DNA from 4 places in the Paenibacillus sp. FSL L8-0708 genome. Region 1 is predicted to be linked to each of the others. Evidence: riboswitches for the same ligand, from Rfam matches in the RefSeq annotation. Region 1 holds a riboswitch; each other region holds the start of a gene.

The links. A riboswitch is a leader RNA that binds a small molecule or an ion and turns the genes downstream of it on or off. The one in region 1 is predicted to bind thiamine pyrophosphate.
Region 2: linked by a shared signal. The riboswitch ahead of thiC (phosphomethylpyrimidine synthase ThiC) and the one ahead of NYE58_RS11530 (thiamine phosphate synthase) in region 1 are both predicted to bind thiamine pyrophosphate.
Region 3: linked by a shared signal. The riboswitch ahead of NYE58_RS15410 (ABC transporter ATP-binding protein) and the one ahead of NYE58_RS11530 (thiamine phosphate synthase) in region 1 are both predicted to bind thiamine pyrophosphate.
Region 4: linked by a shared signal. The riboswitch ahead of NYE58_RS02195 (ABC transporter substrate-binding protein) and the one ahead of NYE58_RS11530 (thiamine phosphate synthase) in region 1 are both predicted to bind thiamine pyrophosphate.

What each region holds. Positions count from the first base shown of each region.
Region 1 is NZ_JBBPBC010000001.1:2,448,305-2,453,468, forward strand. Features, by position in the region: gene NYE58_RS11520 (GDSL-type esterase/lipase family protein) at 1-950, shown strand, start outside; gene NYE58_RS11525 (SDR family oxidoreductase) at 1,188-2,060, shown strand; TPP riboswitch at 2,147-2,248, shown strand; gene NYE58_RS11530 (thiamine phosphate synthase) at 2,361-2,966, shown strand; gene thiS (sulfur carrier protein ThiS) at 3,005-3,208, shown strand; gene NYE58_RS11540 (thiazole synthase) at 3,264-4,031, shown strand; gene thiH (2-iminoacetate synthase ThiH) at 4,065-5,164, shown strand, end outside.
Region 2 is NZ_JBBPBC010000001.1:6,850,590-6,855,753, forward strand. Features, by position in the region: gene NYE58_RS32185 (phosphotransferase) at 1-311, opposite strand, end outside; gene thiC (phosphomethylpyrimidine synthase ThiC) at 397-2,139, opposite strand; TPP riboswitch at 2,242-2,351, opposite strand; gene NYE58_RS32195 (beta-galactosidase) at 2,423-4,474, opposite strand; gene NYE58_RS32200 (helix-turn-helix transcriptional regulator) at 4,645-5,164, shown strand, end outside.
Region 3 is NZ_JBBPBC010000001.1:3,269,268-3,274,431, reverse strand. Features, by position in the region: gene NYE58_RS15425 (amino acid ABC transporter ATP-binding protein) at 38-790, opposite strand; gene NYE58_RS15420 (amino acid ABC transporter permease) at 804-1,472, opposite strand; gene NYE58_RS15415 (amino acid ABC transporter substrate-binding protein) at 1,526-2,362, opposite strand; TPP riboswitch at 2,585-2,688, shown strand; gene NYE58_RS15410 (ABC transporter ATP-binding protein) at 2,824-3,582, shown strand; gene NYE58_RS15405 (ABC transporter permease) at 3,563-4,339, shown strand; gene NYE58_RS15400 (ABC transporter substrate-binding protein) at 4,336-5,164, shown strand, end outside.
Region 4 is NZ_JBBPBC010000001.1:488,804-493,967, reverse strand. Features, by position in the region: gene NYE58_RS02205 (MFS transporter) at 1-643, shown strand, start outside; gene NYE58_RS02200 (hypothetical protein) at 716-2,167, shown strand; TPP riboswitch at 2,326-2,436, shown strand; gene NYE58_RS02195 (ABC transporter substrate-binding protein) at 2,599-3,648, shown strand; gene NYE58_RS02190 (thiamine-binding protein) at 4,024-4,317, shown strand; gene NYE58_RS02185 (ABC transporter permease) at 4,314-5,075, shown strand; gene NYE58_RS02180 (ABC transporter ATP-binding protein) at 5,110-5,164, shown strand, end outside.

The sequences.
Region 1 (5,164 bases):
CTGGAGTTACACTTATTGACCTTAACTCGGAAAGTCTGAAATATTATAACGAGATCGGTGTAGAAGCAATAACAGCCCTCTTCATGTCTATTGAAGCCGGAGAAACGCCAGGCAAAACAAATGACGGAAGTTACGCTAACGGGCATCCTTCAAAGAAAGTCGATGGGACTCATTTTAAAGAAGCGCTCTCCAAACAATTTTCGCGGATGATTGTTACGGAGCTTGTAGAGAAAGGTGCTACTGGCGATTCTACTGCTGCCTCCATTACTCCTTACCTTAAAGGGAACGTTAAGCATGCGGCACTAACAGGGAACTGGGGTAAGATTTTTCCGGAAATAACGAATGATACGACGACCGGGGAAGCTGCATATTACCGTAATCAAATTGAGAAATTAATCCAGCTGGGAGTAATGGGCAAAGACCGTCAAGGGAATTTTAATCCGGATACGGAGATGACAGTTGCTGAATTCACACGCAGTATTTCTAAGTTAATGAAAGTGGAAAGATCAGATCTTGCCTATTATCCGAAAGGTAAGCTGTCACGTGAAACGATGGGTGCTATACTCTATGACGTTTACCAAATAAAGTTTGCTAATAAACCTAAGTACATGACTGATTATAACGGCACAGCAGTAGTGCCAGGAGCTCCTGGCTATGATTCGAATCTGGAGCCAGGAGCTAGAGGTGCGATGTACTATCCTCTTGTATCCTGGACGCAGCTTGTTGATACAGGGGACATTTCTCCTTATTTAATTTCAAAAGTGAAAAGTGCATATGAATTAGGACTCATTAGATCTGAAGTGGGGATTACCAGAGGCGAAATGGTCAATGGGACAGAACTAGAACCTAAAGCAATAGTGACCCGGGAGAAAGCGGCCAAAGCTCTTTACTTTATGTGGGTGCTGGAACATGAAGTGAATGCAGAAAATCATGTTTCTTCTCTAAAATAGTCAGGGTGAACAATTCAAGGCACAGCAGCGATGCTGTGTCTATTTGTATGCAGTGAATTCCTCTCCACTTACAGCAGTGTATCTCTCGTGGTTGTTTATTTCTACTTTCATTGTGGTAAGTAAGATTCGTAAAGCGATTTAAGAAAATGACAAACCCAGCGTATAAACGTGCATAGTTGTGCCATCCTAAGACGATCAGTTAACTATCAATTTGCTTAACGAGAGGAGATAGGGAAGATGTCAGGCAACAATAAACAAGCTACAAAAACCTTACCCCCACAGGAGCAGCATCATCAGCCAGGGATTGAGAGTGAAATGACGCCGCTGCCCAAATACGAGCCGGCAAATTATAAAGCAGCAGGTAAACTGCAAGACAAGGCGGCGTTAATTACCGGTGGAGACAGCGGAATTGGGCGTGCAGTTGCTGTGCTTTTTGCTAAAGAAGGCGCTGATGTGGTCATTTCATATCTTAATGAACACTCAGATGCAGAGGAAACTAAACGTCAGGTCGAGCAGGAAGGCCGCAAATGTATCCTAATTCCAGGTGATATCGGTGACGAGAAATTCTGTAAGGATCTTATTAAACAGACGGTGGAGGGCTTAGGAAAGCTTGATATTCTCATCAATAACGCGGCAGAGCAACATCCGCAAGCTAAGATCGAGGATATTACTTCCGAGCAGCTTGAGCGTACTTTCCGTACGAATATATTTGCGATGTTCTATTTAACAAAAGCAGCTATGCCTCATTTAAAAGCAGGATCTACAATTATAAATACAACTTCAATTACCGCTTATCGCGGAAGCCCGCAGCTGCTGGACTATTCATCAACTAAAGGAGCTATTCTTAGCTTCACACGATCCTTGTCCACGAATCTGGCAGAGAAGGGCATACGGGTAAACGGTGTTGCACCAGGTCCAATCTGGACACCGCTGATTCCCTCTACCTTTGATGCAAAACAGGTTAGCGAGTTTGGAGGTACACAGCCTATGAAACGGCCTGGACAACCAGAAGAGCTGGCACCAGCCTATGTATATCTGGCCTCTGACGATTCCAGTTATGTGACTGGACAGGTTATTCATGTAAATGGTGGCGAGGTAGTAAACGGTTAGATTAGAACAGCTAATGTGAATAAATGGGTGTATTTCAATAAAAAAATATGTTACTATAACCACGTTAGCATTTTAAAATTGTATATTTATGTCACTAGGGGTGCCGATTGGCTGAGACGGAATGGATTTCCGGACCCTTTGAACCTGATCTGGTTAAGACCAGCGTAGGGAAGTGGAGAACGAATTTCTGTTATCGGGCTATTTGTAGTGCCGTCTATATACAGATTCTGACTGCCTTCCTTACGGGGGCAGTTTTTTTGTTTTTTACTGACCTACAGGGAAGTGAGAGAGGAGATCGTGATGTTGCAAGCTGAGATCCATCTAATATCAGACGGCAAGCTACAGCTGAGACATTTTGTTGAACTAGCTGTCACGGTGCAGACATGGGTCGATTATATTCACCTGAGAGATAAGCAATGTCCTGCATGCGAACTGCTCGCTGCGGCACAGCAGCTGTTGGCTGCCGGTATGCCCGCTACCAAACTGATAATCAACGACCGGATCGATGTAGCCTTGGCAGCTGGTGCCGCGGGGGTTCAGTTGGCTTGGCACAGTCTGAGTCCGGTTACAGCCCGGCGAATTGCACCTCAGCTTCGGCTGGGGAGATCGGTTCATTCTCCGGAAGAAGCGGCGAATGCCTCAGAGCAGGGAGCTGATTATTGCTTGTTTGGTCATGTATTTCCCTCGGATAGCAAGTTAGGGCTGCCCGCACGTGGGTTAGAGCTGCTTGCAGAAACGGTGAAGACCAGCTCTATTCCTGTAATTGCGATTGGCGGAATTAGCCCCGCTAATGCGGCGCAGATCATCAGGAAAGGTGCGGCAGGAGTTGCTGTGATGTCCGGTATTTGTGGAGCGGATGATCCTTATGAGGCCGCCAAAGCTATTCATAAGGCGGTTCATTCATAGCCTGAAGGTAACAGCATGGGCGAAGGGGGTGATTCAGAATGAAGCTGTTGATTAACGGGAAATCCGCAGAGTGTTCTGGTGGTATTCAAACTATAGCTGATTTGATCAGTCTTCCTGAGTGGTCGGGTCGTCTGATGATCATTGAGCTGAATGGAGAAATTGTCAGTAAGGAGAATTATGAAAGTACTGCTCTGAGCGAGGATGATCGTTTGGAACTGGTGCACTTTGTTGGTGGGGGTTGAGATGGAGCGGTATAGAATTTTGAGAAATTTATAAGAACCAAAGGGAGGTAATTTCATGCATGACCCGTTACATATTGGCGGCATCGAATTAACCAGTAGATTATTTATCGGAACCGGAAAATATAGCCGGAATACGCTGATCCCCGAAGTGATTGCTAGCTCTGGTTCTCAGGTGATTACTGTAGCGCTTCGCCGAGTGGACCCGCAAGGTGGAGCAGAAAATATCATGAACCACATTCCCGGTCACATGACTCTTCTGCCTAATACCTCAGGAGCGCGTAAAGCGGAAGAGGCAGTCCGTATTGCAAGATTAGCAAGAGCTGCGGGACTGGGGAACTGGGTCAAGATCGAAGTGATCAATGATCAGAAATACCTGCTTCCAGATAATCTGGAGACCATACGAGCTACAGAGATTTTAGCAACGGAGGGTTTTGTAGTACTGCCTTATATGAGTCCGGACCTTTCGGCTGCTTTACGTCTGAGAGATGCCGGTGCTGCTGCTGTGATGCCGCTTGGTGCGCCGATCGGAACGAATCGCGGCCTGCGCACCAAGGAGCTTGTGCGTATTCTTATTGAAGAAGTGAATTTGCCGATTATTATAGACGCCGGGATTGGCAAGCCCTCGGAAGCGGCGGAAGCAATGGAGATGGGGGCCGCTGCTGTTCTGCTTAATACGGCTATTGCAACGGCACGTAATCCGCTCGTCATGGCGGAAGCGTTCCGCGAGGCGATATCCGCTGGCCGCAAAGCTTATTTGGCAGGACTCGGTCCTGTAGAAGAAGTTGCTTTTGCTTCGTCACCGTTGACTGGATTTTTGAACTGAATTTGATAGGTCACGAAAGGAGGGAGGATTAGCATGAGCTTTTTTGACACACTGGCCCGCTTGGAGCAGTATCCTTATGAGCAGCTGTGGAAGGAGTTCCGGGAGGATGACGTTAGGCGGGCGCTTGGAAAAGACAAGCTGAACGAAAATGATTTGCTGGCATTGCTCTCTCCGGCAGCAACGCCGCTGCTAGAGGAGATGGCGTTGGCTGCACAGCGACTGACCCGTGCACATTTTGGTTATTCGATGCAGCTGTTCACACCGATGTATCTTGCGGATTTTTGTGTGAATCATTGTACCTACTGCAGCTTCAGCTCCATTTATGATTTTCCGCGCAAAAAGCTGTCCTTGGAGGAGGTTCGCAGGGAGGCTGAGAAGATTGCAGCTACAGGTCTGCGGCATATCCTCATTTTGACTGGTGAATCGCGCCGGGAGAATCCTGTCTCATATATTAAGGATTGCGTAGATGTACTCAGGGAATTTTTTTCCTCTGTCAGTATTGAGATAAATCCTCTATCAACTGCAGAATATAAAGAGCTTCTTCAAGCAGGGGTGGATGGATTAACACTATACCAAGAGGTGTACCACCAGGAGACTTACAGAAAGCTGCATGTTAAAGGGCCTAAAAGAAACTACCGGAATCGCCTGGATGCACCTGAACGCGGCTGTCAGGCAGGTTTTCGTTCTGTGAATATTGGTACGTTGCTCGGGATGTATGATTGGCGGCAAGAGGCATTCCAAAGTGCCATGCATGCCCGCTATTTGCAGGATCGGTATCCAGATTGCGAGATCAGTCTGTCACCTCCACGGTTTCGGCCTTATTTAGGGGAATTTAACCCGGAGTGTGATGTTACCGACCGATCGCTAGTGCAGATTATTTTGGCATACCGGTTATTTTTACCCCGTTCTGGCATTACTTTATCTACACGAGAGCCTGCCTCTCTACGCGATCATTTAATTCATCTAGGAATAACAAAGATGTCAGCCGGGGTCACTACTGAGGTGGGCGGTCACACTAATGCAGGGGGAACTCCGCAATTCGAAATATCCGATAGCCGTAGTGTGCAGGAGATTACGAAAATGCTATATACGAAGGGTTTGCAGCCCATTTTTAAAGACTGGGATATCCTGAC
Region 2 (5,164 bases), 4.4 Mb from region 1:
GTCTCTCCCATATCTGATTCCAATAAAACTTTATGGTTATAAGCCAACAATCCGGGACATGGGAGCCCCTGTAGATACAATCTTTTCTGTTGAGAAAAAGCAAAGTTCAGCTCTTCTGGGTTATACAATTTATATCTTTTTTTGTTGTATTGTTTAAGTAGAAATGGTCCTGAATCCGTTATGATTTTCCATTTAAGATTTAACCAGCCACGTTTTATTGGGGTAGCATGAAGGACTTTCAATCCAAAAAAATGATAGAAACTATTACTTAAATCCTCTAAAATGGCTTCCTCTGAACGAATCGCTTCCATTTCATCAACTCCTATCTATTCAAAGTATAAAAGAAGAAGCCGCCAATGACGACTTCTTTTAGATATTTCTTTTTAGCAGAAAAAGTTATCTATAAATGAGGCTCCCGCCTTGGAGAAACTCTTGCGCCTTCTCTTGCATTCCTGATTCAATTCTCGTCGTATTCCGGATATTATGAGAGATCTTCATACTGCAAAATTTCGGCCCGCACATGGAACAGAAATGAGCTGTTTTAGCGCCTTCCGCAGGCAATGTCTCATCATGATATTCGAGCGCTCGCTCAGGATCTAACGATAAATGAAATTGATCACGCCAACGAAATTCAAAACGGGCTTTCGAAAGAGCATTATCCCGGTCTTGTGCTCCTTTATGCCCTTTCGCCAAATCTGCGGCATGAGCCGCTATTTTATAAGTAATGACCCCTATACGTACATCTTCCTTATTAGGCAGGCCAAGATGTTCCTTCGGAGTTACGTAACATAACATAGCTGTACCGAACCAACCAATCATCGCTGCACCTATAGCAGAGGTAATATGATCATAACCAGGCGCAATATCTGTAGTCAGTGGACCTAATGTATAAAAAGGGGCTTCGTTACAAGTTTCAAGTTGCTTATCCATATTCTCTTTAATCAAGTGCATCGGCACATGTCCTGGACCCTCTACCATCACCTGTACATCATGACTCCAAGCTATAGCTGTTAATTCACCTAACGTCTCTAACTCGGCAAATTGTGCTTCATCATTCGCATCAGCAATCGAACCCGGACGTAATCCATCGCCTAGGGAAAAAGAAACATCGTACAGCTTCATGATTTCACATATCTCTTCAAAATGTGTATATAAAAAGTTCTCTTGATGATGCGCAAGACACCATGCCGCCATGATGGAGCCACCTCTTGAAACAATGCCTGTCATACGTTGTACCGTCAACGGGATATAACGAAGCAGAACCCCCGCATGAATGGTAAAATAATCAACCCCTTGCTCCGCTTGCTCAATGAGCGTATCACGGTACACTTCCCATGTTAAATCTTCCGCTTTCCCATTCACTTTTTCCAACGCTTGATAGATAGGCACCGTTCCAATAGGAACAGGAGAATTACGGATGATCCACTCGCGTGTCGTATGGATGTTTTTACCTGTGGAGAGATCCATTATATTATCTGCACCCCAGCGGGTGGCCCATCTCATCTTCTCTACCTCTTCTTCTATGGATGAGGATACTGCGGAATTTCCTATATTGGCATTGATCTTCACTAAAAAATTGCGTCCAATAATCATTGGTTCACTCTCTGGATGATTGATATTCGCTGGAATGATGGCGCGGCCGCGGGCTACTTCATCTCTTACAAATTCCGGTGTCACATTCTCACGAATCGCAACGTATTCCATTTCCGAAGTAATAATCCCTTTGCGTGCATAATGCATTTGAGAGACATTACGCCCCTTTTTCGCTCGCAAAGGTTTTCTATGGAGCGCTGGAAACACTTCCGCCACAGCTTTTCCCGTTGCATTCCCGTTATCTTCAGGCTTCACGGTTCTTCCTTCGTACGCTTCCGCATCCCCTCGTTCCTCAATCCAGCTTAGACGATTGGGCTCTAACCCCTGACGAATATCAGTATGAATATTAGCATCCGTATAAGCCCCGCTTGTGTCATAGACATGAATTGGAGCATTCTCCTCTTCGCCGTCTATGCCCGCAGTTGGACTAAGTGAGATCTCCCGCATAGGCACCTGAATATCAGGCCGTGAACCCTTTACATACACTTTTTGACTTGCTGGAAAAGCTGATAGATTGATTGGATCGTTGTTCAATTCGCTTGTCATCTCAATTCCTCCTATAAGGTGATTTGATCAAGCGGAGACGGTCTACTCCCCACACATAGAAAAGGCCACATCTGTATAAGATGCGGCCTTAGAGTAGACAAATAGAAATAGAGCTCCATTTCCTCCGCTGGCATTATCCAGATCAGGTTTGACGGTCGATAGTTATAACTATCCTCTCAGCCTGGTTCCACCAAGCTCCCGTGACTATATAATTGCTACTTCAAAGTATAACCGAAAAGAGAGAATTATCCAAATCTACTCAAATGTGAGATCAATGTATACGTTAGTTTAACACCAATACCCCAAATCCTTCCAGAAGCACCTCGCCCGACAATGTTGTGCCGCTCAGTAAATCTGTTTTGGTCTCATGAAGATGGATCGTGACAGGAGTCTCACTATAATTAAGCAAAAAAGCATAACTGGAAGAAGCTCCGGTACGGACTTGCAGCTCTACCTCTTCTGGGAGCTCCAGCCAATCTGCTGGCGATTGTAGATCAATTAAATTTATGATCTCAGCCGCTGCCTGTTCATTAAATACGGCTCCGTAATACCAAACCTCACCCTTGCCGCGACGATTTCTAGTTACCGCCGGTTTTCCCGCATAATAATCAGAGGCGTAAACCGCCATCACTTCAACCGAAGCTTCCTCTATTTTGAGAATATCATTAAAGTCATCTGCTCCTGTAACGACTTCGGTCACGCCCGACCAGCTAATTGTTGTTGGCTGACGACTGCCCTTAACCATTGTGAATTCTTCAACTGTGATCCCGCATAGATCCTTAGCAGCACCTGGGAAAGGACGCATATAACATTGTCCGCGCTCATCCTTATAGCCGGTTCTACAGCCGAAGATCAGTTTGCCGCCTTGCTGAACATATTCATCCAGCAGTGCTGCTGTCTCATCTGTCATAATCGCTGGGTGAGGATAGATAAGCACGTCGTACCTTGCAAGCTCCTCCAGCGTTGTTTTTTTGCGTAAATAGAGTACGTCATTCGGGATATGCTTCCGCTGAAGCGCCTTGTACCACTCCTTATTGCTCTTCCACATAAACGGGCCATGCCAAACATCGTATTCTCCATCCCACTCATTGTCATAATCACGAACAATAGCAATGTTAGCCTGATTACGAGTACCGACAAACGCATGACCTGCTGCTGCCAGCTCCTGACCGATCTGCCCCGCTTCCCGCACTCTCCGGTTAGGCTGATTATGATAGTCATTGATTCCATGCCAATAAATTTCATTGCCCATCGTAGCTGTCCGCCAGCGGAAATATAACACCATATCTGCTCCATGAGCGATCGACTGATAAGTCCATAACCGCATCTGCCCGGGCTTTGGAGAAGGCATATCCATCCGGTTCACCCAGCCACCCGGGCCCGACTGCTGCTCCATAATGCAGAAATTCGGGGATATCGAACGAACAACAGATAACGACAGTCCCCAGCCTCTATCATTCAGCGGATTCCGCTCATTCGGGTCATAAAAAATAGTAGAGAACTGAGGATAGGAATCATAGCTGAAGAAATCCAACAGTTCATCCGTCATTTCATGGCTATCGAGATGCCCGAACAGACCGTTCGTGGTTACCCACTGCTTAGGGGCAAGTTTACGGATGATATCCGCTTGGTTTTTGGCAAAAGAAATTGTATTGTCCGAAATAAACCGTTTTTCATCCAATGCCTGATGAGGATTGGGTTGCTTCGGTACTGGAGTCGGACGTGGAAGATAGACCTGAGACCAGTCACTATAGCTTTGATTCCAAAAAACAGTTCCCCAAGCCTCGTTCAAATGCTCAAGTGTAACATATTTCTGCTGTAGCCATTCCCGGAAAGCCTTATGGTCACTCTCCGAATAAAATTCACTGATCTCACAGTTGAGCTCATTATCAATTTGCCAGCCAACTACACCCGGATGATTGCCGTAATGTTCAGCCATTTGTTCTGCAATACGTGCACACAGTTCCCGGTATTTAGGACTGCTGTAATTATAATGACGGCGCATGCCATGCTGAAGTGTAACACCTTCGTAGGTAACATTTAAAACTTCGGGATACTTATCAGTCAACCAAGCTGGAGGCGTCGCCGTCGGAGTACCAAGTACAACCTGAAGACCATATTTATGTGCTAGATCAATCGCCCGATCAAAGAGCCCGAACTGAAACTGCCCTTCTGCCGGTTCAAAAATAGACCAAGCAAACTCCCCCATCCGAATGATCGTAAAGCCGAGTTCACGCATCCGGCGATAATCGTCCTCCCACATGTTTTCTGGCCAGTGCTCCGGATAATAACAGACGCCAAGCTCGAATTTTTCAGTTGCGACAGGTTTCTTCATCATTACCTCCAAAGTATTAAAAATATGCTTTCAATATTTTATAATTCTATTGTAGTATCAATGATAAGAGGTCTTATATAACAAAATATTGCTATCATATAACAATCTTGCGTTCATTGCCTTAATCCAACTTGCGCTCTGTTGCGCTACAGAAACGGGTGCTGCCAAACATGAAGAAACAATGGTATTTGCCGACACCGGCTTTTTCGAAATATGTCTGTTATCCTGAATTTTTGGGACATTACACTCACTTTCCACAACATACAGAGAGAAGAAGCGAAGGTTTTCTGGGGAGTTATAACCTGCATTTGATCTTTGATGGGGAGGGTTATGTATTCCATGAGGGCGAACGTATTCCGATGAGTAGAGGACGAGGTTTTCTGTACCCTAAAGGGGCTTATCAGCAATACGGATCTGACCCAGGCGAGCCTTGGGATGTCCGCTGGGTTCATTTTAACACTGAAATTGTCCTTCCCTTATTAGAAGAAGTGGACCAGTCTCGTGCATACCTGTTCACTTTTGATTTGGATGCTAAGCTGGACGAACTATTCGAGGAAATGTATATACTAAGCGCTTCCTACGTGACCCGTAGCGAGCCAAGACTATCTGCTCTGCTGTATGAGCTTCTAGTAAAATTGCTGCAGAACTCCGAGCCGCTTCACGGCTCAGTACCGCACGAGGTTAGGCAGT
Region 3 (5,164 bases), 820 kb from region 1:
ATGATTCCCGAGCTGCTTTTTCGTGTATATTGTCTTTCTACTCTTCTTCACCATTCAGTCTATTCAGAAATTGCAGAGCCCGGGGATTCTTCGGATGCTCCAGCACTTCTTGCGGCGTTCCTTGCTCTAAGATATGACCGCCATCCATCAAAATGATCCGGTCCGCTACATCGGCGGCAAATTTCATCTCGTGGGTCACAATCACCATAGTCATACCTTCTGCTGCTAATTGTTTGATGACCTTAAGCACTTCCCCTACCAGCTCGGGGTCGAGCGCCGAAGTGGGCTCATCAAACAACAGCACTTCTGGATCTACTGCCATAGCCCGGGCGATGGCCACTCTCTGCTGCTGTCCACCTGACAGCTGATGTGGATAGTTATCAGCTTTATCAGCCAAACCCACCTTAGCCAGCAGTTGAAGGCCCCGCTTACGCGCTTCTTCCTTGGTTCGTTTCAAGACAGTTACTTGTCCCTCCATCACATTGCCTAGCGCAGTCATATGCGGAAATAAATTATACGATTGAAAGACCATCCCTGTTTTCTGTCGAAGAGCCAATACGGAATTCTGAGAAATTTTCTTATGATCTGTAAAATTGATGGTGATATCCCCGAGTGACAGGCTGCCTTGATCCGGGATTTCCAACAGATTAAAACAGCGCAGCAGTGTAGTCTTTCCGGAGCCGGATGGCCCAATAATGACAAGTACCTTTCCATGCTCCATTTTCAGATCAATACCCTTTAACACTTGGAGTGCGCCGAAGGATTTATGCAAATTAATGATTTCAATCACAAGTATCTCTCCTTTAGGTCGCAGAGTAACGATCGAGTCGTTTCTCCAAGTAATTTTGCAGCGCCGACAGCACAGAACAGAACACTAAATAAAACAATCCTGCTTCGGAGTATACCAGCAGAGGCTCATAAGTGGTAGAGGCTACCTGCTGAGCAGTTCTAAACATCTCCGTATAGGTGATGATCGCTGCAAGCGATGTATCTTTGACCAAGCTAATAAAAGAATTGGATAACGGCGGTACAGAAACGCGTGCAGCTTGTGGCAGAATTACGCGGCGCAGAGCCTGCCCGCGAGTCATCCCGACTGAGAAGGCAGCTTCCCACTGGCCTTTATGTATCGACAGGATAGCAGCGCGTACGATTTCCGATGAATAAGCCCCTACGCTAAGGGTAAATCCAATGGTGGCGGCAATGAAAGGGTCGAGTACAATACCAACAGCCGGCAAACCATAAAATATAATAAATAGCTGCACTAACAACGGGGTTCCCCGAATGACCCATACATAAAAACGGGCGATTAGCTTCGGAATTACCCACGGTGAAAGACGTGCCAACGCGGTTAGGATCGCCAAAATCAATCCAAGCACAAAGGAAAGTAGCGCCAACGGAATGGTAAAAGCCACCCCGGCTTTAAGCAGGGGTAGCAGTGTATCTAAGAAAATTTGTATTTTGCGGTCATCCATTATTCAGACATCCTTTTTAGCTTCTAGGCTTAATTAGCCTTGCTAGCCTTGTATTATTTTGAAACGTCAGCTCCAAAGTATTTCTCGGAAATTTTCAAGTACGTTCCATCACTTTTCATCTCTTTAATCGCATCACTGACCGCATTCACCAGCTCATCATTGCCTTTCAGGAATACCGCAGCACTTTGTGAGCCTTCAGGAATCTCATCAACCACTTTAATTTTTGCATCTGGTTTTTGTTTTTTCAGATCCAGATAAGACAAGCCATCATTCACAGTTGCATCAATACGTCCCGAAGTCAGCAGATCCATCGCTTGATTGAAACCGTCCGTAGCTACGATTTCAGCACCGTTCTCACGAGCGATGTCGGATAAGTTACTGGTCAGGGATTGTCCGGCTTTTTTACCTTTTAGATCAGCAAAGGTCTTAATATCCTCATTGTTTTCGCTCACGATCAATACTGCCTTGGATACAATATAGGGTTCAGAGAAATCATATTTCACTTTGCGATCTTCGTTAATGGAAACTTCATTAAAAATGACATCAAACCGTTTCGCATCCATCCCAGCAAAAATACCATCCCACTGAGTTTCAAAAAATTCAGCTTCAACACCTAAACGTTTGGCTACTTCTTCGGCAATTTCCACGTCAAAACCCGTCAATTTCCCCGCAGTGTCATGATAAGTAAAAGGTGCATAAGTCCCTTCTGTACCTATCCGCAATTTGCCGCTGGCCTTCACAGCCTCCAAACTGTTTTGCGCTGAAGATGCTGCTCCACCATTCGTTCCAGCTGTTGGTTCAGCAGCCGTATTGGTATTCGAATTATTGCCGCAAGCCGCTACAAGAACCACGGTTAACGCCAATATAATAGTTAGACTCCATTTTTTCATTATTAAATCCCCTCTCTCTATCCGGTTTTTTTCCGGTAAATTGAATAGTACACTGCCATCACATGATCGTCAATGCTTTTTTCCGATAATATACATCGGAATTGTAATATTAACTAGATTTCTACTTATATCTTACCCAATCTTGGATTAATCCTTCACTTCTTTCTCTCTTTACTTCTCAGAAAGATATGGTATATTTATAAACAAATTAATATGGACCTGTTATTTCACTAGGGGAGTCGGCCGACTGAGACGGAGCTTCAAGCTCCGGACCCTTGGAACCTGATCTGGATCATACCAGCGGAGGGAAGTGGAGCAGAATTTTCATCAAGCATGTTAAGTGTTATTATGCAGAATGAACTTTTTGACCCATTCATTTCCTCTGGAAATGGATGGGTCTTTATTTGTTTAGACGCTCCACAAAAATATTAGGAGGTTAGATCATCACGACCATTTTATCTATGCAAGGCCTAACCTACTCTTTTCCGGAAACTGAACAACCCCCTGTATTCGCAAATCTATCCATGGATATCAGGCAAGGGGAATTCGTCTCCGTAGTAGGTGCTAGCGGATGCGGGAAAAGCACATTTTTCAAAACGGTTGCCGGTTTACTCGAACCTACTCATGGAAAAATAAAACTCCCTACGCTCCCCTCAACCGCTAGTCGTTTAGGTCAGATCGCTTATATGCCTCAGCAGGATTTATTGCTGCCTTGGAGAACAGTGCTCGACAACTGCCTTTTGCCCTGGGAGATCAAGCCCAGATTTAGTAAACAGAAAACGATCACTCAGATTCGGGAAATGTTGGCCCGCTTCGGCTTAACAGATGTAGAGAAGGCTTATCCCCATGAACTTTCGGGAGGTATGAAACAGCGAGTAGCATTTCTGCGCACCTTAGTGGCTGGAGGCGGAAGTGGTCTTATGCTGCTGGATGAGCCCTTTGGCGCTCTCGATGCCATGACCAAACGTGAGATACACCGTTGGCTGTTGGAGTTATGGGGTGAACTGAATCAGACGATTATGCTCATCACTCATGATCTGGAAGAAGCCCTATTGCTCAGTGACCGGATTTATTTATTATCTGGCGGTGCGCACAGCGAATTACAGGAGATCGTTGTCGATCTACCAAAACCAAGACATTATAAGATGAACTATGAACCCCGGTTTATAGCACTACGGGCAGAGTTGGAGCGAAGATTGCATGCAACCTATACCTTTTAAAAAACATCTAGACAACTATGCTCCCTTCCTTCTTCTGGTACTGCTCATTCTTGTAATCTGGGAGTCAGCTGTTCGCCTTCACTTGATTCCAGCCTTTATTCTCCCTGCACCTTCATCTATTGGCATCGCATTGATCGAGCACAGGCAATTATTATTTGGACAGCATTTATTAGCGACGTTGCAGGAGATACTGGTAGGTTTTGTCCTTTCTGTGGTTTGTGGTGTATTGCTGGGCATTGGAATGTTCCTGTTTCGCCCCGTAGAAAAGGCCATCTATCCCTTCCTTATCATTAGCCAGACGGTCCCATTAATTGCGCTATCCCCCATTTTTATTATGTGGTTCGGATATTCGCTGTGGAGCAAAGTGGCTGTGGTGTTTTTGACGGCTTTTTTTCCAGTCGTAGTGAGTACATATGATGGACTTCGTACAAGTGGCCAGACTTACAAGGACTTATTATTAACATTTGGTGCAAACCGCTGGCAGCTGCTTGTCAAAACCCAAATTCCACTGGCATTGCCTGCTTTTTTCTCTGGCTTAAAGCTGTCCATTGTATACTGCGTCATCGGAGCTACTATCGGGGAATGGCTCGGCGGCAGTAAAGGACTCGGTTACTTCAGCCGCAGAATGGCCGGAAATATGCAGAGCGATGAAATGTTCGCGGCTGTATTTCTGCTGTCCGCGCTTGGTGTTGTGCTTTTTCTGGCGATAGCTTTACTCGAACAATTATTTTTAAAGAAAAGAGGATCTAACCAATGAATCATTTAAAATCACCACAACGAGGACTTATTTCTGTATTTCTAGTATGCACACTTTTGCTCTTAAGCAGCTGCGGGAAGGCAGACAAGCTAAATAACAACTCCCAAACCGGTTCCTCCAATTCCGAAAATAAACAGTCACACAAGCTGACGATTATGCTTGATTGGTATCCCAATGCCGTTCATTCCTTTCTATACGCTGCGCAACAGCAAGGTTTTTTCCAAGAGGAAGGTTTGGATGTCGAGATCAAAATGCCTGCGGACAGCAATGACGCCCTAAAGCTTGTAGCAGCAAATCAAATTGATCTAGCGCTCAGCTATCAGCCTCAGGTACTTATGGCACGCGGCGAGAAAATCCCTGTACGTTCGATTGCAGCTATCGTGCGGCATCCACTGAATCATCTGATGGTTCCTCAGGCAGGCAGTATTCATAGTCCCAAAGAGCTCGCAGGAAAACAAATCGGCTATTCCTCTATTCCGCTCTATGAAGCGATGATTCGGACAATGATCCAGAGTGATGGAGGCAATCCTTCATCCGCCAAGCTGATTGATGTAGGTTTTGACCTTATCCCTGCGATCTCTACAGGACAAGTGGACGCAATAATGGGCGGGTTCATCAACCATGAACAACTGATCCTTGAAAAAGAGGGACATCCGGTCACCTCGCTTAATCCAACGGATTACGGAGTCCCTGACTATTATGAGCTTGTGCTGGTGGCCAGCGAACAAGGATTGCAAAATTCTGAAGCCTACTTTAAAAAATTTCTAAATGCCATAACAAAAGGACAGGAATTTGTGGAGCAGAATCCTGAACAAGCCCTGGATT
Region 4 (5,164 bases), 2.0 Mb from region 1:
AGCAGACAATTCGCAATCCTCAAGCTCACGTTCTAACAAAAAATTTCCGTATAAAGGTAAGCAATGGATTCTGTTAGGGATCTTCATCGTTTTCTTTTTTCTTTATGTAGGCACAGAGATGAGTTTAGTCAACTTTATGCCGGCTATCTTTATTGCCAAGCTAGGGATGACGGAGTCTGCCGCAGCACTGACAGTCACTTTCTTTTGGCTGGCGATGTCTACAGGAAGATTGTTTGCGGGTGTAATTGCCGAAAAAATATCTTATCGCGTGTACATTCTCAGCAGCTGTTTACTAACCTTGTTACTGCTGACACTCTTTCCGTTCACTGACAATCGAATGGCTGCTTTCATTGTAATTCTGCTGCTGGGGCTGTTTATGTCCGGTATTTTCTCCATTGCTTTAGTCTTCTCCAGCAAAATGCTGCCTGGCACCGAAGAGTCAACACCCAGCATTATGATTGCTTCCGGAGGTGTTGGCGGTGCTTTGCTACCTCTGTTTATGGGCTGGTCTATGGACCATTTAGAAGTGGCACAAACAGCCGGATTACTCGCCGCTTTTGCCGCCTTCTTGTTTCTGCTAAGCATTGCCGCATGGAGGTTCCAGTCCATGCAAGCGGTGAAAGGAAAGAGTTCCCGTATTTAGAACAGTATCAACGTTATCCTTTTAGGGTAATGTGATCTATAAGCATATTCTGAGCACAAGGATGGACGATGAATGAATGAGTCTTCAACTGAGCCTTTGTTACATACTGCGCTCATGCAGTTTATATTTCCCTTTTCTATAAAAAAGGGCGATTCTAAGCAGCTTATCCAGCAATTACAGGACGACGGCTTCACACGTTTTTTTCTGGATAATAAAGAGCTTGAAGCTGCCTATTACGGAGATGGCTACTGTGTTTCCCATGAACGAATGGAGCGCACCTATTTACCGTTTGCTGCACATGTCCTTTTTCCACGCAGGAAGGATGCCGACTCGTTTCGCCGTTTTTCCAGAGTAAATAATCTCGACTGCATTCTGGAGATTCCGCAGCAATCTATATTTTTCAAAATTCTCTCGACGGATATATTCATATGTCCTTTTCAGCTTGGATTCGTGACGATACGTGTCCAGCTGGAGGGGGATTCAATTCCCTTTAGTATTGCCCTAGAATTCGCGGATCGTTTCCGTGCGCTAGAGAATACCTTCATACAGGATGATTACACTTATATTCATTGCGGGGAACAGACCTATGAGATGGTAGAGGATTTTGTCTTCCGAAATTTGGTGGATGGACTGGAGCCATATCTGGATCAATCGGATATCAATGGGGCTTATTTCGAGACCCTTCCTTTTTTCGTAGATGAAAGAATGCAGGTGCAAGCTTTTTATGGCTTTCAGAATGAAGAAAGCTCTGATGAGATTAGTGTAAATCTGCGCTATCGTGCCTCACAGCTTGATGGAATTGATCTCAACGGAAAGCCCTATGCCAGTGCCAGCGATCCAGCGTATATTGCGAACTATTGTCATGAGCATTCCTATAATCGCTGGGGTCCAGACACGTATTATATGATGAATGAGCAGACTTTTTGCTGCATGACCCGCGCTGAACAGGAGATTGCTGTTAGTCTAGCCAACCAGATGTACGGGCAATATTATTACGGATTTTTACTCAATATTTTCCACAAAATCGTTCTGCTAAAGCTCGCCAATATGCACTCCCGACTTCGGATTAATCATGATTATGAGGAAATAGACAATCTAATCTACTCCATCAATAAGTTCTCGGCTAAGTTCTACTTCTTGGAGTTGATTTCCCAGTCGCAGGGCCGGGAGATATTTCTTCAGCTGCGTAAAGTATACGGAAACGATGCTTTGTTCGAGGAAGTGAAAGAAACCTTAAATGACCTGTTTCAGTATCAGGATAAGTTTCAGTCCAAGCGACGGGATAATCTGCTGATGATTCTCACTGTATTTACGGTAGTAAGCGGGATTTACGGCATGAATCAGGTCATTGACGATTTGGATGGAAAGATTCAATGGAGTAAAATGATTGGTTATTCTCCCTTTGAATTTCTTGCCCTCTTCGTGATCATGAGCGGGATTCTGATCAGCGTTGTCCTCACGCTAGGGGCGCTGGTTAGTGAGCTTAAACGGCGTCACCGCAAGAAATATAAAGATCTAGACTAGCAAAAAAGAAACTACTGGATTGGAAAAATTCAGGAGTGCACTACTAGACATTCCGAGTACAGCCGTCTATAATACACCGTATGCGAGAAATATAAGATATAAAGTATGGGTACAAAACTTATGCTTACTTATATTGCACATAGAAATACCCGTTAACTTCATAGAACCAGGGGTGCTGGAATTGGCCGGCTGAGATTGTATCCCACAAGATACTGACCCTTATACCTGATCTGGATAATGCCAGCGTAGGAATCGCCAATTGGTTCTGGTCCCTGTGACCTTAACTAACCTTGCGCCAAGCCAGCGTCCCGATCACTCGGGGCGCTTTTTTTGTAAGATCACTAAAAGATGTAGAAAAACGTACATACTACACTTTACGGGTTCATGTTGTGAAGACGGGATTCTTGTAACCTTAAAGGAGAGAAGAAGACATGCACCTCAAAAAAGCACTTACGTTGTGCCTCACCTGTGTACTCATTCTTGCCATTGCCGGATGCGGCAGCAACAATGGGAATACAGCCGGAAACAAAGCAAATGCTACTGATCCAACTGCTGCGGCTGGGACGGATGCTCCAAAAGAGCTCACCAAAGTTAAAGTCGCACTCGACTGGACACCGAACACGAATCATACCGGTCTATACGTAGCTAAGGATCTTGGTTACTACGCTGAAGAAGGTCTGGATGTCGAAATCGTTCAGCCAGGCGCAGCGGGTTCTGATACTATGGTTACCTCTGGCGAAGCCGCTTTTGGCATCAGCGCCCAAGAAGGATTAACGCTAGCCCGTCTACAAGGCGTGCCCCTTGTCTCGATAGCAGCTATTATTCAGCATAATACGTCGGGATTCGCCGCTCCAGTAGATCGCAATATTAAATCACCAAAGGATTTCGAAGGTAAAACCTACGGAGGCTGGGGCTCACCGGCCGAAGAAGCAGCCATGAAAGCCATCATGGATCCTGAAGGTGGCGATGTAAAAAAGGTGAAGCTGATCAGTATCGGTGAAGCTGATTATTTTACCGCCGTCAAACGTGACATTGATTTCGCCTGGATTTTCTACGCTTGGACTGGTGTTGAGGCTGAGTTGCGTGGCGAGCCATTGGATATGCTGTACTTAAAGGATTATGCGCCGCAGCTCGATTATTACACGCCTGTGCTGACGACGAGTGAGAAGCAAATTGCAGATCATCCTGATCTGGTGAAGGCCTTCATGAAAGCCACATCAAAAGGTTATCAATATGCCATTGATCATCCGGAAGAGGCTGCCGGTATGTTATCGAAGGCCGTTCCTGACCTGGACGCCGACCTTGTCCTAGCTAGCCAAAAATGGCTTAGCCCAAAATACAAGGACGATGCTGCCCGCTGGGGCGAGCAAAAAACCGAGGTCTGGCAGAATTACGGCGACTGGATGTACGATCTGAAGTTGCTGGATAAACCGCTGGATGCTGCTAGTGCATTCAGTAATGATTTTTTACCGGCGGAGTAGAGAGCGGACTTCAGAACCAAGAAGGTTGGACGTTACTTGAGGAAGGAGGAACGGAGCGTAGTAGTTTACTACGTGAGTACCGGACTTCCCAAGTTCGTTCAAGATTCGATGTCGAGTTTGCTTCCTGAATTACTTCGTTATCAAAGTTGGCTTTTTGAACTTACCTTATAATTTAAGAGTTCAAAAAGTCGGCTTTCAGAACCAAGAAGGTTGGACGTTACTTGAGGAAGGAGGAACGGAGCGTAGTAGTTTACTACGTGAGTACCGGACTTCCCAAGTTCGTTCAAGATTCGATGTCGAGTTTGCTTCCTGAATTACTTCGTTATCAAAGTTGGCTTTTTGAACTTACCTTATAAAATGAGAGGATTGATTATTGTGGCTAACACCCTACTAAGCATTCAAGTAATTCCAAAAACTCCGAACAATGAGGATTCCATCCCATACGTAGATAAAGCGATTGAGGTCATTCAGAAATCCGGTGTTAAACATCAAGTGAATCCACTGGAAACCACAATGGAAGGTGAGCTTAGCGAGCTGCTGGAGGTTGTGCGTCAGATGCAGGAGGCGTTGATCGAAGCAGGCAGTCCAAGCGTAATTTCGCAGATCAAAATCGCTCATAATCCTAACGGAATCAGCATGGATAAATTGACGGAGAAATATCGGCCGTGAGATCGACCTGGAAGCTAATATGGCCGCCCCTTGTGGCGGTCGTCTTCTTTTTAACCGTATGGCAGCTATCTGTATCTGTATTTCATATTGAATCCTGGATTCTGCCGAGTCCTGCTGATATTGCCCGTGAATCCACCAGTAACGCTTCTGGTCTTTGGGCTCATACGATGGCTACGCTGCGGCTCACTTTAATTGGTTTTCCCATTGGTACGGGGGTAGGCCTGATCGTTGCTTTGCTTTTGCATCTTTTGCCTTGGGCTAGACGGGCTTTTTATCCACTTATTATTCTGAGTCAAAATGTTCCCTCCATCGCGCTCGGACCCCTGCTCATTATCTGGTTCGGCTTTGGTCTTTTGCCCAAAATCGTGCTGATTACACTAGTATGTTTCTTCCCGGTAGCTGTCGCTGCGATGGGCGGTCTGGCCCAAAGTGATCAGGTCATGATGAATTATATGAAAATGGCTGGCGCAAGCAAGTGGCAAATCTTCACCAAGCTGGAGCTGCCCTCTTCTATCCCGGCACTATTTTCCGGCGTAAAAATATCTGCTACTTATGCGGTTATGGGCGCCGTGGTCGCTGAATGGATTGGCGCGGATAAAGGTATTGGTTATTATATGCTCCTGCAGAAATCCGCATATCGTACGGATCGGATGTTTGTCGCTATTGTTATTATTGTACTTTTAAGTCTTGTACTCTTTGCTATTATTGCATTGCTGGAAAAATGGCTGGTTCGCTGGAAGCCGCGCCGTAACTCATAGAAAGGAAGATGCCTGTATGTCTCAAGCGACGCAAATGCAACACAGAACAACACAAGTCATAAGCTCTCCTGAAGCTCATACCGTGGCAC